Regions from separate parts of the Shewanella sp. S23-S33 genome, predicted to be linked through region 1. Evidence: riboswitches for the same ligand, from Rfam matches in the RefSeq annotation. Region 1 holds a riboswitch; the other holds the start of a gene.
The links. A riboswitch is a leader RNA that binds a small molecule or an ion and turns the genes downstream of it on or off. The one in region 1 is predicted to bind cyclic di-GMP.
Positions count from the first base shown of each region.

Region 1 (8,973 bases):
TAAATGCCTGTGCAAGGATTTCGTTTTTATCATGACGTGCGACGTTATACACTTTTACCGCTACATTGGGGTCAACATCATGGATACCTTGAGCGATACCGTCGGCCATCATGCGAGTATTATTGGACATGGAGTCGTAGAAAATCGTGATGCGGTCTTCTTGATAAGCGTCGGCCCAAGCTAAATATTGGTGAATAATTTGGGCTGGATTATCACGCCACACAATGCCGTGTGAAGTTGCGATCATATCTACAGGTAAATTAAAGCTTAATACTTCGTGAATTTTAGCCGTTACTAGGCTGCTAAAGGGCGTTAAAATGTTTGAGTAGTACCGTAGGCATTGTTCCATTAATTCATTTTGATCAACCTCATCATTGAATAAATGTTCGTCGCAATAGTGTTGGCCAAAGGCATCGTTACTGAATAAAACCGCATCTTCGGTGAGGTATGTCATCATGCTATCTGGCCAATGCAACATAGGTGCTTCGATAAATATCAGTTGCTTACCATTGCCTATTGCTAAACTATCCCCTGTCTTTACGGTAATGAAATTCCATTCTGGGTGGTGGTGATGTCCTACAATGGAGTCGACCGCATTTTCACTGCAGTAAATTGGAGTGTTAGGAATTTTGGCCATTAATGCAGTCAGGGCGCCTGAGTGGTCTTCCTCTGCATGGTTCATCACAATATAGTCTATGTCGGTTAGATTAATTTCAGCTTCAAGATTTTGTAAGAATTGCTGGCTAAAACGATGATCAACTGTATCAATTAACACGGTTTTTTCTTCACGGATAAGGTAGCTATTGTAGCTTGTGCCTTTAGTTATTTTGTACTCAGTACCATGAAAATCTTGCACTTCCCAATCGCGTTGGCCCACCCAGTGGATATTGTTTTTTACATGAATAGTCATAAATACACCTGTGATAATTAATAATGAATGCGCTACGTAAATCTTGCTTATTTAGTTAAATCTCTTATTGCACTCACTATGCCAATATTCTAATGCATTGATTTTTATTGGTATTAACGTATTTCAACATTTAAAATTACTTGCTGGTGTCATAATGACAATTTGATGTTGGTCAAATTGACATTACACTGTTGTCAATATGACTTTATTTGACTGTGGATGTGCTATGAGTGCCCATGCTGATTTAACTCAGTTAGCCTTAGATTTAACTGTCGGCGTGTCGACGCAAGACAGATTTGAGCGTTTGTTGGCAGTGGTCAGGCGGCGTGTCAATTGTGATGCTGCGGCATTATTGGCATTTCGGGAGCAGCAATTTGTCCCCTTGGCGATAGATGGGCTCTTTGCCGAAGTGTTAGGGCGGCGCTTTCAAATTAGTGAGCATCCGAGATTAGAGGCTATCGCCCGTGCTGGCGATGTGGTTCGTTTCCCGGCCGACAGTGAACTTCCCGATCCGTATGATGGTTTAATTCCACATCATAGTGCGAACTTACATGTACATGCTTGCATTGGTTTACCACTAATCGCGAACGATCGCTTAATTGGTGCGCTCACCATTGATGGTTTCAACCCTCATCAGTTTGATGGTTTTAGTGATAGCGAGTTGCGTGTGATCAGCGCACTGGCCGCAGCCAGTCTTAATACTGCGTTATTGATGCAACAGCTAGAATCCCAAGTTGTTGAAGTTTCCAATGGAACTGAGGTGCTCAATCGTCCTGCTAGTCAGCAGGAGATCATAGGGCAATCCACACAGATCCAATCGCTAAAGCAGCAGATAAGTGCCGTGGCAGGCACTGATTTATCGGTATTAATTACCGGCGAAACTGGCGTGGGTAAGGAGTTAGTGGCCGCGGCGATACATAATCAATCGACCAGAGCCGATAAATCACTTATCTATTTGAACTGCGCTGCATTGCCTGAGTCCGTCGCCGAAAGCGAGTTATTTGGACATGTAAAAGGGGCATTTACGGGGGCAATCAGTCATAGGCAAGGCAAGTTTGAACTCGCTGACAAGGGGACCTTGTTTTTAGATGAAATCGGGGAGCTTCCCTTGGGGCTGCAAGCTAAGTTATTGAGGGTTTTACAATACGGTGAATTACAGCGAGTGGGCAGTGATAAGAGCCTAAAAGTTAATACTCGGATTATTGCCGCCACTAATCGAATTTTGCACCAAGAGGCAACGGAAGGGCGTTTTCGTTTCGACCTTTACCATAGGTTGAGCGTATTTCCTATCCACGTAGCACCATTAAGAGAGCGTGGGCAAGATATTGTTATGCTGACAGGTTTTTTTCTTGAACGTTGTAAAGCGAAGTTAGGACTCACCCATATCAATATCACACCCGCAGCGCAGCAGTTATTAGAGCAATACACATGGCCGGGTAATGTGCGTGAGCTAGAGCATGCGATACACAGGGCTGCGGTGTTGGCGAAAGCCGAGCTAAAAACGGCTTATATCAGCTTAAGTGATAAACATTTTCAGCTCGATTCTTTGATGAATCAAGCACACAGAATAGTCGACGAAGATAGACCATCAGATGCCGCAACGCCAGCCAGTGAATTAGCATTTAGGTCTGAGTCGGCCTGTCGTGAGGGACAATCGCAAGATAATTCCAGTGTTATGCTGGGGCTTAAGGCTGCGACTGAGAGATATCAGCGTCAACTTATTCGCCAAGTTTTAGCCGCGAATCAACAAAATTGGGCTGCGTGTGCAAGAATATTGCAAATCGATACAGGTAATTTGCACCGACTTGCAAAACGGTTAGGTTTAAAAGAATAAAATATTGCGTGAAGAAATTTTATTCTGCAGCAAAACCCCTGCCTCGATTCTTAGAAGAACAGTGTTGCTACGCCTAAGAGTGCGAACAATACGGCGCAGCCACGGTGTATCCACAACATAGGTAATTTTTCGGCGCTGAAGTGGCCTGCGATCACTACGGGTACGTTAGCAAGCAGCATACCTAAGGTTGTGCCAGCAACCACCATAGTTAATGAATCGTATTTTGCGGCTAATACCACAGTTGCGATTTGCGTTTTATCCCCCATTTCGGCGATAAAAAACAGAATAAAGGTGGCGAGAAAGGGGCCCATTTTATAGAAACGGCTCTCTTCTGCATCGACTTTATCGGGGATTAACACCCAAAGAGCGATCGCAAAGAATGACGCAGCCACTAAATAACGTGCAAGATCAGGGCTTACCCAGTTAATGGCCCATTGACCAATCCAAGCTGCGGCAAAATGGTTAAATAATGTCGACAGCAAAATACCTAAAATAATGGCGGTTTTATTTTTAAATCTTGCGGCGAGGATTAGTGCAAGCAATTGAGTTTTATCACCAATTTCGGCGATAGCAACCGTAAAGGTTGAGGCAAGTAGGGCTTCCAAGTGTGATCCTTTAGGGGTGGTTATGACATAAGCACAATAAACCGTCCACCCCTAGGTGCGGTAATTGTGCTCAGGTCTTGCTGGGCAAATCTATTATTTGCTGTGAACACCATGGCATGTTGCCAAGTATGTTGATGTTCACCCTAGATGACGATGGCTCGAAATCCAGTTAGCTACTCCCCCGAAGCGAGGTGGGCATTATACCTAGGTAAGATTTAGTTTCAAGCACGAGTTTATAACAGTAGGTGCTGATAAATGTTTGACAGGTGTCAGAAAAATACCGATTCACATTCTGTAACTTAATGAATATAAATGAATTATTTTTTGACAACGTTGTCTTTTGTTGCTAATTTAGCCAAGTCATTTCTACTTGGTTACATACTGTTAACTCGTAGTGACTCAATGATAACGACTGTATTTGGCAAACTAATTGAAAAGTTAGGACGCAAAGCTTCCGGTCTAAGGTTGTAAATGGATTTTTTAGTGAACTAAGATAGCGGAGTTGCCGCAGAATTCGATTTCTGTGAAAGATAAACGACTGCTGTTTAATGCTGTTGTTTGCCCAAATACCACTTTTATATCTAAGCCTATCATTATGTTTAGGATGATAGGCAATCAATGGAGTGCATTAAAGTGGCAAATCCTACTGTTTTTTCCCCTATTTCTAAATTGAGTTTATTGGCCGCGGCAGTAATGGCGATGAATGCGTTTGTGAGTATCTCTGCGCAGGCGCACGGTTATGTTGTGGCACCTGAATCGCGTTCATATGCCTGTAAAACAGGTAAAAATGCCAATTGTGGTGCGGTGCAATGGGAGCCGCAAAGTGTTGAGGGGCCATCGGGTTTTCCTGAATCAGGTCCTGCTGATGGCAAATTGGCGAGTGCTGGCAATGGTGCTTTTTCACCTTTGGATGAACAAAGTCCGAGCCGTTGGGCAAAGACGGATATTAAAGCGGGCTGGAATAAGTTCAGTTGGCAGTTCACAGCAAACCATGTCACCCGTAATTGGCGTTACTATTTAACTCGCCAAGATTGGTACCCAAACCAAGCTTTGAGCCGAGCGAGCTTTGACTTAGCTCCCTTTTGCGTAGTTGATGGTGGCATGGAACAGCCGCCTAAGTTAGTGACCCATGACTGTTACGTGCCAGAAGGTCGCAGTGGTTATCAAGTGATCTTGGCCGTGTGGGAAGTGGGAGATACGACGAATAGTTTCTACAATGCTATCGATGTGAACTTGGGCTCGGGTCCTGTTGTGCCGAGTGAATGGCAAGATGTGGGGGATATCAATCCGTCACTCGATCTAAAAGCAGGCGATAAAGTGATGACCCGGGTGTTTGACGCCAATGGTGAGCAAGCGGCTAAGCAAACAGTCATTACCATTAGTGATGCGACTCAAGGTGATAAACAAAATTGGCCTTTCCTATTAGCGAGCGCGATTAATGCCCAGCAGTCCCAGTTAAAAGCGGGACAAAAAAATGCATCGGGTGTGATTGAGCCTGTGTATGGCAAAAACGACATTTTTACAGCGAAAAACTCAGGTATTGAGCGTGTCGAAGTGGGATTTGATTTAGCTCCTGCTCCGGGCAACAGCTTAGAAGTCACTTCACTTGCCGACGATTATCAAATTATCGATGGTGCGGCGAAGGTCAGCTTTGATGTGACCAGTAACGCCGAGATGCTAGTGTCAGCGTATTTGTTTAGCCATGATGGCACCGCGGCAGGTTTTGTGAGCCAAACTGTTAACAATACCAGCGCGAGCTTAGTGTTAGACGTCGTTGAGCCTAAAGCTGGGCATTATCATTTGCAGGTAAAAGCTGAGCCTAAACAAGGCGATGTTATTCAGCAGAACTTTGATCTCTTCTTAAAGGATCAAGCTCCTGCACCAGAAGCTGATTTTGTATTCCCAGCAGGCGTGAAAGGTTACGTTGCAGGTACTACAGTGTTACAGCCTAAAAATGGCAAAGTGTATCAATGTAAGCCATTCCCTTATAGCGGCTATTGTGTGCAGTGGTCGGCTTCTGCCACAGGATTTGAGCCAGGTGTTGGCGCTTCTTGGGCTATGGCGTGGACTGAGCTGTAAATTAACTTTTTGAGCTAACCTAGCTTCAAAAAGGTGTCATTGGGCTTAAACATATCCGTGTGTTTAAGCCCTTTTTGTCTGCATCGGATGGAAAAAGACTGGCTTTATTTTGATTCGAGCCTAATACAAGATTACAGGTATTCTCAACAAAGGTAGCGATTTTGTTGGCTTGTTTATTTTCGTTTATCACAGCGCTATTAAGTTGTTACCGTACCGTTTGCTACCCTTCTTTGTTCACAACTGGCTTGCCCACTGGGTTTGGCTCTGTTAATGTCCCAAACTATCTATTTAATCGATGCTTATATCGGTACATTAATTTGGGCTATCACAATTGAAAGTCATGCCATTTTTCAATAATCGATTTAGTTAGCCTCAATGGCTACTGGGTTGAAACATTCAAAAGCTATTGGGGCCAATTGATCTGCTAGGTCGAGATCTGATTGGATGCTTTAAGTGATGTGTCGCTTATTTCGATTTAAGACGCAAGGCTTTATCGGTTCAAATCTTACTCAAATAAAATAATAATTAATTATTGAACAGGACTATTGTGTGAATTCAAAAATGTTAGGCTCGATCGCCATCGTTGCCGGGACGGCCATTGGCGCAGGTATGTTAGCGTTACCTTTAGCCACAGCGGCTTTAGGTATTATCCCTGCTTTAGTGTTACTCGTCGTTATTTGGGGCGTGTCCGCCTATACCTCATTACTTATGCTCGAAATTAACTTACGCACTGGCGTGGGGGATAACGTGCATGCTATTACGGGTAAGTTATTGGGTAAAAAAGGTCAAATAATTCAAGGTGCTTCTTTCCTGAGTTTATTATTTGCCTTGACCGCGGCTTATCTCACCGGCGGCTCTTCGTTATTAGTGCTTAAAGCGAAGAACATGTTCGATATCGTGCTCGATAATCAAGTCGCAGTGTTGTTATTTACACTGGTGCTCGGTGGCTTTGCGGCGCTAGGTGTTGCTTGGGTCGATAAAGTTTCACGTTTCCTATTTTCGTTAATGATTCTATTGCTCGTGGTGGTGGTATTATTTTTATTGCCCGAAGTCAGTATTGCTAGCATGGCAACGGGCGCGATTGCCGAGTCGATGACCAGCAATTGGATGGCGGCAATTCCCGTGGTGTTTACTTCGTTTGGTTTCCACGTCTGTATCGCCACTTTAGTGCGTTATCTCGATGGCGATGCGGTATCACTGCGTAAAGTGTTGTTAATCGGCTCGACGATCCCACTCGCTTGTTATGTTCTGTGGTTATTGGTGACTTTAGGCACAGTCGGCGGATATGAGGTGAATAGTTTTGAAGGTTCACTACCTTCACTCGTCACGGCATTGCAGGATATTGCTCATACGCCTTGGATCAGCAAATGTATTTCATTATTCGCTGACTTAGCTTTAGTGACATCATTCCTCGGTGTGACCTTAAGTTTATATGACTTTATCGCCGAATTAACTCGTGCCAAAGAAACGTTTGCCGGCCGTATTCAAACTTGGTTACTGACCTTTATTCCGCCTGTTTTGTGTGCCTTGTATTTGCCTGAAGGCTTTGTGGCGGTACTGGGATTTGCGGCCGTACCATTGGTCGTGATGATCATCTTCTTGCCAATTGTTATGGCACTGCGTCAACGTCAGTCGCAGCTCGGTGGTTATCAAGTGTCTGGCGGATCTGTTGCATTAGTCATTGCTGGCTTGTTAGGTGCCGTGATTGTGGGTGCCCAGCTATTTGTTGGGATCTAATTCATTGCGATAGGTGAGGCTTTTTAGCGAACGCGGCAGGGTAACTTTGATTAAATGTATTTGCTTTGTAAGCGAGTTTTTCAGAGTCTGTTATAGAGAGTGTCGCATGTGATAAAGTCAGGCCCCGGCCTGACTTTTTGCTTTTTAGGTTTTAAAGCGAGTGATGCTGGGTTTTAGCACAGTTATTTAAAATTAAAACAACGCTATTAAAACGAGAAAATGGCCCAGCTTGCGCGTGGCTTCATTCACATAAAACGGACTTAACACAATGAAAAAATGGTTACTCACAGTTGCCGTGGCCGCTAGTTTTGGCGCACAGGCTGACGAAGGTATGTGGCAGCCTCATCAACTGCCTGCAATGGCTGATGAGCTGAAAGCAAAAGGCCTTGAAATTGATGCAAAATCGATTTCTAAACTCACCGAATTCCCGATGAATGCCGTGATAAGCCTCGGCGGTTGCACTGCATCATTTGTATCGCCAAAGGGCCTAGTCGTGACTAACCATCACTGTGCCTATGGAGCGATTCAATACAACTCCACTCCTGAGAAAAATCTGCTGCAGGATGGTTTTTTAGCTAAGACCTTCGCCGATGAATTACCTGCGACCCCTGGCTCACGTGTCTATGTGACTGAAGATGTCACTAATGTCACTGAACGAGTTAAAAACGGGCTTGAAGGTAAAGTGGGCAGCGCCTTCTATCAAGGCGTTGAAAGCCAAGAGAAAGCCTTAGTTGCTGAATGTGAAAAAGAAGATGGTTACCGTTGCCAAGTGTATAGCTTTCACGGTGGTCTCGAATATTATCTGGTTAAACAACTGGAAATCCGTGATGTGCGTTTAGTCTATAACCCAGCCGCGAGTGTGGGTAAATACGGCGGCGACGTAGACAACTGGATGTGGCCACGTCACACAGGCGATTTTTCTTTCTACCGTGCTTATGTATCTAAAGCAGGTAAACCCGCAGAATTTAGTGCTGACAACGTGCCATACGAGCCAAAAAGTTTCTTAAAAGTATCGGCTAAAGGTGTGAGTGAGGGTGATTTTGTGATGGTGGCAGGCTACCCAGGTCGCACCAACAGATATCGCACAGCCACTGAAGTTCAAAATGAGTTTGAGTGGGCTTATCCCGAAGGCAAAATGCTGCGTGAACGCTTTATTGAAATCATTAAAGAAACCGCGCCAGAGGGCAGCGACGAGCGTATTAAGTACGAGAGTCAAATTGCTGGCCTTGCAAATTACGCGAAAAACTTCACTTCTATGATCGAGTTTTACGGCAAATCAACCATGTTGGCCGACCGTAAAGCCCTCGAAGCTAAGCTGGCGGCGTGGATAGCCAAAGACAGCAGTCGTGAAGCGAAATACGGTAAAACCTTAGCGGAATTAGATGCCTTGATTGCCAAAGGCAAGACGCATCAAGAGCGTGACATGATCTTAAGCTACATAGGCAGCACGACTATGTTGCCGACGGCGCGCAGCTTATATCGCCTCGCGAACGAGAAACAACTGCCAGATATGCAGCGTGAACCGGGCTTCCAAGATCGTGATATGACACGTCTAAAAGCCAGCATGGAGCGTATTGACCGTCGTTATGCGCCAAGCGTTGATAAAGCGGTATTGCTCGACATGCTAAAACGCTACGCCGCACTGCCAGAAGATCAGCGCCTACCCGCATTGGATAAAGCCTTTGGTATTGATAAAAAGTTTAGTGAAGCTAAGCTTTCGAAAACCTTAGATAAAATGTACGCCAAAACTGAGTTAGGTAAGAAAGATGTTCGTCTGGCGTGGATGGATAAATCCGTTGCCGATTTTA
Region 1 covers NZ_JBHFFD010000011.1:133,689-142,661, reverse strand. The annotation lists gene norV (anaerobic nitric oxide reductase flavorubredoxin) at 1-910, opposite strand, end outside; gene norR (nitric oxide reductase transcriptional regulator NorR) at 1,137-2,744, shown strand; gene ACHA99_RS02505 (TMEM165/GDT1 family protein) at 2,795-3,349, opposite strand; cyclic di-GMP riboswitch class I at 3,760-3,859, shown strand; gene gbpA (N-acetylglucosamine-binding protein GbpA) at 3,983-5,428, shown strand; gene ACHA99_RS02495 (aromatic amino acid transport family protein) at 5,990-7,165, shown strand; gene ACHA99_RS02490 (S46 family peptidase) at 7,434-8,973, shown strand, end outside.

Region 2 (8,973 bases), on a different contig from region 1:
TGGCAAACTCGCATTTAGTCTCTATATTCTGCAATCCATCGTTGGCGTGTTAGTGTTTAGACACTTAGCTCCCGAATTGCTATTGAGCTTAGATAGATGGGGATACATGGCCATGGCGCTGGTTTATTCAGTAGTGCAATTACTGTTAGCCAGCCTGTACTTACACTATTTCAAACAAGGGCCGCTAGAGAAACTGTGGCGCCACCTCGCGTTTAAAAAATACACGGAATCACAAGAACACAAGCAAGCTTAAAAACACTGACACGAGATTGATACCAGATAATGACGAACAAAAAACCTGCCAAAACGGGCAACAGCGCTTCACCTCAAACCAATCGCCCGCAAAAGAGTCGAGCACAAAGCGGTCGCGCTCAGAACAGTCGCACACAAAACAATCGCGCCCAAAGTAGTCGTACTCAAAAGTCCAATGCAGCCGCTTCAGGCTCAAGCCTTATGCCGCTGTTATTGGTGGTAATTTTTCTTGCTGGCTTAATCGGCGCAGCGCAGCAACATATGCTGCCAGTCGGGATTGCGGGCATGTACCTCACACTGAGCCTGCTCACCTTTATCGCCTATGCCATCGATAAATCCGCCGCTAAACGTAACAAATGGCGAACTAAAGAAAGCACATTACATCTGCTCGCCCTCATGGGCGGTTGGCCCGGCGCTCTATTTGCCCAAAACCTGTTAAGACACAAGTCCGTTAAAGCCTCATTTAGAAACGTCTTTTGGCTCACCGTTGTCGCCAACTTAGCCGTGCTGGGTTATGGCATAAAAACTGGCGCCGTAAATATGTTTATCTAATGCTCTTATTTAAGGGCTTTTATGTAAGAGCTTTTATACAAAGGCTTTTATATAAGGCGCCTTATCTAAGAATCGCCATCTGAGTGTGGCAGTCTAAGCAGCATGAGTCGCGGCATCGATCAACTGCTCAACCACAGACAACGCCAACAGTGCTGACTGAGTGTCACCTTTTAATTGTGCCGACACTATCGCCCCCTCTTTGAGTAAACCTATTGCCGCAATGAGAAATTGGGTCTTGGCTTCTGGCAAACCCAATGCCGATACTTGCTGTTCAATTAAACTCGCCACTCGCTGTTTATGCAGGGCGCAGAGTTGGTGCACAGGATGACTCGGCTCAGTAAATTCGGCGCTGACATTGATAAAAAAACAGCCGCGAAACTCACACAGTTGCGGCACTCTTTGATTAAACCAATCATCGAGCGCGATAAATAACCCACCAATGCCCTCCCGTCCCGCTGGCAATGCGTTCACTCGCTCGCTAAGCCATTGATAAAATACCTCATCACGATAGCGAACCACGGCTTCAACTAACTCATCTTTACTGGCAAAGTGGTGGTACAGGGTCTTTTTGGCGATCGCCGATTCCTGCAGAATCTGGTTAATCCCCACCCCATGCACACTTTGAAAATAAAACAGTTTAAATGCGGTAGTGACCAATTGCTGCCGTTTATCCGATGGCGTACCTGCCTGAATCTCAGTGCCCTGCATCAACTCATTCCTCTTCTTTGGTAAACATTCGTTAGCAAATCTTAGCTAACAAATATGAGTCCTATGTTTATGAGTCCTATGTTCTCACGAGTAGACAAGTCAGTCTACTCGTGAGATATTCACATAGGTAGACAAATCTGTCTACTTCGGTAACTAAATTAAGTTAATAGTGAAATCAAGAGTGAACACGGAACACCACAGCATGTTAGCTGCGATGGTTTGCTGAACATTCACGTCCACAATTCATTATCAAAATACGGGCTTAACACAAGCCATTAATGGGAGAAAAGATGCAAAGAATCATTCCACAGAATCTAAAGATGGCCTTGCTCGCAGGATGTGGATCCACTTTGTGTATCAGTAGTTTAGCGACGCTGGAACAGCTAACACCGCAAACCATTTGGTTGATGGCCCCCTTTGGTGCCACTATGGTGTTGTTGTTTGCCTTGCCAGAAAGTCCGCTCGCTCAACCGAGAAACATTCTCTGCGGCCACTTACTCACGAGTTTGGTTGGACTGATAATTCTAAATACTTTAGGAGTCTCCCCGCTAGCCTTAGGGCTTGCAGTCGGATTAGGCATAGCGGTGATGATGCTAACCCATACTGTGCATCCACCCGCGGGAGCGAATCCTCTGGTCGTTATGCTCACGGCGCAGCACTGGGATTTTCTGTATATGCCCGTCGCCAGTGGTGTTGCGCTCATTCTGGCTTTTGGTTGGCTGTATCACAACTTACTTTGCCGCCGGCAATACCCACAAAAGTGGTTTTAATCATTCATCGCCAATAAAAAAGGGCAATTTTAAATTGCCCTACACTTTCTCTAAAATACAAAATTGGCTGTCACTTTGCCTTTAGAACCAACTCAACGCGATACTGATAATCACGCCAGTGATCATCAATTGCATTAAACAAAAGCCCATAATATCCCGCGCTTTTAAGCCTGCAATCGCCAGCACGGGCAGTGCCCAGAAAGGTTGAATCAAATTAGTCCACGCATCTCCCCAAGCAACGGCCATTGCGACCCGAGCGACATCTGCACCTAAAGCTTGTGCGGCGGGTAACATAATCGGCGCCTGCACGGCCCATTGGCCACCTCCCGATGGTACAAAAATATTCACAATTCCTGCACTGATAAAGCTCCAAAATGGCAGGCTCTCGGCGCTAGCGATGGCCACAAAACCTTCCGAAATACTTTGAGCTAAACCCGATTGCACCATCACAGCCATAATGCCCGCATAAAAGGGAAATTGGATAACAATACCTGCGCCGCCCTTAATGGCCTCATTCAAGCTGGTTAATAAACTGCGTGGTGTTTGATGTAACAGTATGGCGAGGAACAGAAATAAGAAATTCACTAAATTGAGATTTAAGCTGCCGCCCTGCACCCAAAAGTAATAACCTAAATATACAAGCCCAGCGCCACCTACACTCCAGCCGAGTAAACGGCTATTTTCTAACTTATCCGCAGGACGGCTTTCAGGCTGACGATCACTCACATTTGCAGAGTTAAGCTCTAACGCCGAAGCATCAAGTTCAGCGCCTTTGTCATCAAGGGCGCTTGGGTCGACATAAACACTGTCTTTTTCTTCTGGCAACATAAAGCGATTTACTAAGGGCATGACCACAAACAGAATTGCCACTAACAATAAATTATAACTCGCGAAAATGGTGTCACTGGTGGGGATGATACCGATTTGCGATTCAGAGAAATGCCCCACCGTCGCAATGGTTAATGGGATCGAACCCGCAAGCCCACCATGCCAAACCACAAAGCCGGAATAGGCGCTGGCGACCAGCAGTCGATAATCCACTTTCACTTTGCGAGCTAAGGCTTTGGCAAATAACGCGCCCACCACTAGCCCAAAACCCCAGTTAATCCAACTGGCGGCCAGTGACACCAAAGTCACTAAAATAATGGCTTGTGGTGCCGACTTAGCCAATCCAGCAATGGCATCGAGCAGCTTTTTAATCGGCGGCGAGCTTGCCAACATAAATCCTGCCACCAGCACTAACAGCATCTGCATCGAAAAACTTAACAGCGTCCAAAAGCCATCGCCCCAATAATTGATGACTTCCAGCGGGGTTTTATGTTCGGCAACCACAGCAGCAATTAATACGACTAAGGTAAGTAAAAGCACGAAAATATAAGGATCGGGTAGATATCGGTCGACGAGTTTGACCAGAGGTTTTGCCGCTTTGTTTAACATAGACTTTCCTTGTTTATTATCTGAACTAAAACGTCAACACGCCCTAGTTCTTATTTGTTTTTATTGAATTTTTATTGAGTCTTAAGCCCACAGATTAAGCGATCTCTAAAGCAGGATAAAGTCTTGAGGGAGTTTTTAACGGTTTGAACTGGTAGCACCAGATATCCAGCTCAACGCACACGCGAGTGCCGATAGCATCTGATGCTAAAAAACTGATAATATGGCAAAAATTAACTAAGGTGCTCTTTATATGAAAATGTTACTTGCCGTTGTGGTGATTGCTGTGGTGATTTTTTACTTCTTTACCTCAATGAACGGCCAAAAAGCCGCCCAAGAAAATATCCGTTTAGGCAATGAGTTTTTAACACAAAACAAAACCAAAGAAGGTGTGATCACCACAGCTTCAGGTTTGCAATATCAAGTATTAACTCAGGGCGATGGCACAGTTCATCCTAAAGCCAGCGATACAGTGACAGTCCATTACCATGGCACTTTGATTGACGGTACTGTGTTTGACAGTTCGGTTGATCGCGGCGAACCCATCGCATTTCCGCTTAATCGGGTGATTAAAGGTTGGACCGAGGGCGTACAGCTGATGGTTGTTGGCGATAAAATGCGGTTTTTTATTCCCAGTGAACTCGCCTACGGTAACCGTAGCACAGGCAAGATTGGTGGTGGTTCTGTGTTAATTTTTGATGTGGAACTGCTTAAGATTGATTAAATCAGTCTTCAATGAGTCTGTCTTAACACATTCGGCTGTATTCATAAAAAAACCTAACACTTAATAAAGAAAAAAGCCCTGAATCTTCGCAGGGCTTTATTTTTTAACCAATAATATCAAAATTTTGGATAATTACTGGCAGGTTGCCGCGCCAATATCAACCCATACCGCCGCAACGCCCGGTACATCACCTTTAGTCCAGTAACTCGCCTTCCATACACGACCGTTATAGCGAGTAGTTTGACCGCCGTTATACACCACACCTGCATCCCAACCGAGATCAACTTGGCTGAGTAGCAGCCATTGGTCTGCGGTGCGAGATGGCGTATTGCCCTGAGTCCAATACTTTGCTTTCCATACCAACTGACTATGACTCACAGTATTACCCGTGTTGTATACCACACTGGTTTGCCAAGCAGGATAGTTACCGGCATTGGGATCAGTTGCATCGCAACCACCACCGACCACTTTTGGCGTCACGGTCAGATTAGTCGATGCGCTCGCATCTAAGGCACCATCGGAAACCAGCACGCTCAAACCATAGCGGGTCGCTTCGGTAACATTGGGGCCAGTAACTACTAACGTGGCACTATTTTGCCCGGTTGCCGACACGCCTGCGGGCACAGTCCAAGCGTAGGTTAAGGCATCACCATCTGCATCGGAAGCATTCGCCACTATACTGACGGTTTTACCCGCTTCAACTGTCGTAGTCGGAGCCAGAGTCACTACAGGTGCTTGATTAGGCGTATCAGCCTTGTTCGTCACCAGCACAGTATCGCTGGCAAATAGCCCTTCAGGATCGGTGACTTTAAGGCTAAAACCATAGGCGACATCGGTTTGGGTTGCTCCCAGTTGAATAGTCGCATTCGCCATATCTGCATTCGCGATGGCAACACTTGGCCCAGAGACTTGAGTCCAGAGATAGCTTAAGGCAGCGTTTTCAGGATCGCGCGAACCGCTACCATTGAGCGTCACATCGGCGGGACCGGTGACATTCACATCCGCGCCAGCATTGGCAATGGGCGCTTTATTCACTGGCGGAGTGGTGCCTTCACCATGGCCTAAACCTTCGTGTATGGCATTCAGAATGTCACCATTATCGGCATCAAGTTCCCACGCAAAGAGCCCACCAAGTTGATTAGAAAGCACATATTGCCCCTTGGCTTTAACTGAACGAGCATCATCGAAAGTGATTAAATCGCCAGTAGATGCCTTGAACAAAGATGGCGCCTCGGCTGTTTCGTCGTAACTGTAAGTCCAACCGCTTCCCATGTAGTCATTCGCTATCTGACGATAATCCACCACACCAGCTTCCCAAGTACCTTTCACTTTGCCCGTTGCCGTCCCTGTGAAAGGATTATTACCACTGTAGCCATTCACACCTGTCCAGCCGCGGCCATACATAGCGGCACCGACCACAATTTTCCCTGGGGTCACACCTTGGCCTAACAGCGCATTAACGCCATTAGCTGTGGTGTAACGGGTATTGGGATCCCAACTCGCTTCATACAGATTGGTTTGATGGCCGAGTTCAGTATTAGTCCAACCACCATTAAAGTCGTAACTCATCAAGAAGATGTAATCCATGTACTGCTGAGCAGCCTGATAATCGACTTTTTGAATTTTATCGTCACCAGCACTAATAGCAGAGGTCAGCTCATAGGTACGACCCGTTTCGGCGCTTAGTTCATCAAGCATCGCCCGCAGTTCACGCATCAGAGTCACATAGGTTTCACCGTCATTGGCATTACCTAAATTTGGGTTAGCGCCATTCCCCCCTGGAAATTCCCAGTCGATATCCACGCCATCGAAGAATTTCCATGTCTGTAGAAACTCTTTCACCGAAGCGACAAAGATATCGCGCTTGGTTTTATCACCGAAGAAAAAGAAGGGATCCGAGAGGGTCCAACCACCGACCGAAGGTAAAATCTTCAAATCTGGATGTGCTTGCTTAAGTGCCATCAATTGACCAAAGTTACCTTTGTAAGGATCTGAATGCTCACTCACTCCCGCCTGCGGTATTTGAATCGCCGCCCAAGGATCGTGAATCGCAACTTTAAAATCACCACGACCACTACAGGCACGTTGCAACGCTTCGAAACTGCCTTCGATTTCTTTCAAGCTATCATTGATTCCATCACCACCACAAATTGGGGTAAAGCCATATAAAATATGGGTTAAGTTTTGCGCAGGTATCTTATCGACCGGGAATTTACGACCGTATACGCCCCATTCGACAAAGTAACCTCCCACCACTTTGCCTGATTTATTCGCATAGGGACGGTTGTTTTCTTTTAGGGGAGCATTGAGTGGCACTAAATGGCTGCCGTCGGTATCAGCCACGAGGATTTGTTTAGCATCACTCGCCGTACAGCCATCGCTGTTACACAGTTGTACTTGCATCTGATAACGGCCGCCCTTGTTCACCTTAAAGTTAGCGGTTCCCGACGCGCCAGATGGGCCTTCCCAAACTACATTACCGTTGAGCAACACTTGGGCTCTATTGCCCACATCGCCACTCCAAAGGTTCCAACTGACGGAGACATCGGCGGCATCTTTCACAGTAACTAATTGATTGTAAGCGGTAGCCGCTTGATTCACTTCAATAATAGCGAACTTAGTTTCGCCCCAACCTAAAGTCGGTTTACCGGGCGCCGCTGCAAAAACGCTGGCACTGATAGTAGATGCCAGCGCTGATGCCACTAGCAAGGCTGATGTTGAAATTTGAGTCTTGAACATGAGATATCCCTATTGAATTTTTATATGAATCAATAAGGCAAACAAAGCGTAGACAGGAAACAGCACTCTCTTAAAACCATGCAAAACGACTGACAACTGCACGAAGAAAAACCTGTGGTATCCCCGCTATCATAGGTACAGACGAACCCTTAGACCGGAGGCTTTGCGTCCCAGTTTTTCAACTGGTTTGCCTTTTACACACAATGACAACGTTGTCATTGCGAATATCAGCATAAGCGTAAGCGCAATAAAATTGCAACAAAATATTATCAACTGCGTTATTGGTAAGAATCGTAAATAGAACTAGACATCTGATAAGAAAGGAATTATGCAAATTCAACTATCACTAATGTTTACTTTGGGTAATGAGGATTATCTGAATACTTTAAGAATAAAAAAACAGGACTCGATATGCCAAAGGCATCATAAGTCCTGCTTTATATTTCACAATTTATGTCGCTTATGCAGCTAAAACTCAATCACTAAACATTCATGGCGCAAACCATTGTCGAGCAACATGATGATCCTTATGCGCGGGGCATTTATGATCCTTATGCACGGGGTTATTTATGATCCTTATGCACGAGGATAGTCCCTTGCGAGCATCACAGATAAACCGCGGCAAACCAAGGTTTCCATATCATCGACACGATTGATTTTCATCTCAGCTAAGGGCGCGCTCAATGCCATTTGCTTTAAGCTTTCGAGACAGCCTTTGTAGTAAGGAGCGCTATTCATCATACCGCCAGCAAGCCAAATTCGATTGGGATTAAATAAATTAACCGCCCATGCTAATCCCATGCCGAGATAACTGCCCGCGCGATATAAATCATCCTGAGTGGAGATTTTGCGGCTGCGCACTGAATCGCCACTGGCCAGTTGCTCTAAACTAAACTCACCAGATTCTGTCATCACGCGACAAGGCCCCAACTCCCCCGCCACGCCCGTCGCTCCCGTAAAGACTTGTCCATTAAAGGCAATAGACATACCGATCCCAGTGCCGCACATGACCAATAACTCACAGGCATATTTCGCATCACAAGTCGCTTGCATACCCGCATCGATATCGTTGCAGATAAACTTAAGCTCACCCTGGGTTTTGACTGTATCGAAGCTCAATCCATTGAGTCCAGGTAAAGATTTACAAGAAACCAAACGATTATTTTGCACCAGTCCAGGTACGGCAATCGCTAGTTGGTAATGCTGTAAATCATAATCACGTTCAAACGCCGCGATTTGATTATTTAACTCTTCAATTTTAAAACCTTCACCTGTGGGGATTTTATATTGTTCTGTATGTCCCGCGAGCTGAAGTTCGAACAGGGCTTTGGTACCGCCCACATCTATTGTTAGTATTTGCATCGCTTACTCCACTGATACATGTGCCCCACTCTGACCCCGAGTAGAGATGGCAAATGTTAGCATAGGGTCCAAATGTTAGCGATTGAATAAAACTTAAGTTGCTAATTTTTAAGGAACAAGTTCTAATTAAAACATGACCAACCTTTTATTTAATTCACTTTTCATGCTCAAAATCACATAAATAAATCAACAAAAAACCCCATAACCTCAAGCGTCTTACCTGCACAAATTCACGATTGTATACAAAATCCTTTATTCGCTACCCTTGCATCTAGCGCGCTAGACTTGCGATAATCCGAGCCGGTTAAAACTCAAATCAACATAAACCTACTCATCCTTAGGCGATCTTCGCCTACCGACTCGCATAGCATGCCAGTCTTAATTGGAGCCCTTATGTCACAATCAATCGCTAACCGTCTCGGTGCTATTCGT
Region 2 covers NZ_JBHFFD010000024.1:103,393-112,365, forward strand. The annotation lists gene ACHA99_RS07975 (DUF418 domain-containing protein) at 1-253, shown strand, start outside; gene ACHA99_RS07980 (DUF1294 domain-containing protein) at 283-804, shown strand; gene ACHA99_RS07985 (TetR/AcrR family transcriptional regulator) at 898-1,512, opposite strand; gene ACHA99_RS07990 (HPP family protein) at 1,803-2,282, shown strand; gene ACHA99_RS07995 (short-chain fatty acid transporter) at 2,364-3,719, opposite strand; gene ACHA99_RS08000 (FKBP-type peptidyl-prolyl cis-trans isomerase) at 3,970-4,440, shown strand; gene ACHA99_RS08005 (glycosyl hydrolase family 18 protein) at 4,573-7,179, opposite strand; cyclic di-GMP riboswitch class I at 7,293-7,381, opposite strand; gene ACHA99_RS08010 (ROK family protein) at 7,756-8,541, opposite strand; gene ACHA99_RS08015 (aminopeptidase P family protein) at 8,935-8,973, shown strand, end outside.
Region 2: it holds a riboswitch for cyclic di-GMP, as region 1 does, so the genes downstream of both, ACHA99_RS08005 (glycosyl hydrolase family 18 protein) here and gbpA (N-acetylglucosamine-binding protein GbpA) in region 1, are expected to answer to the same signal.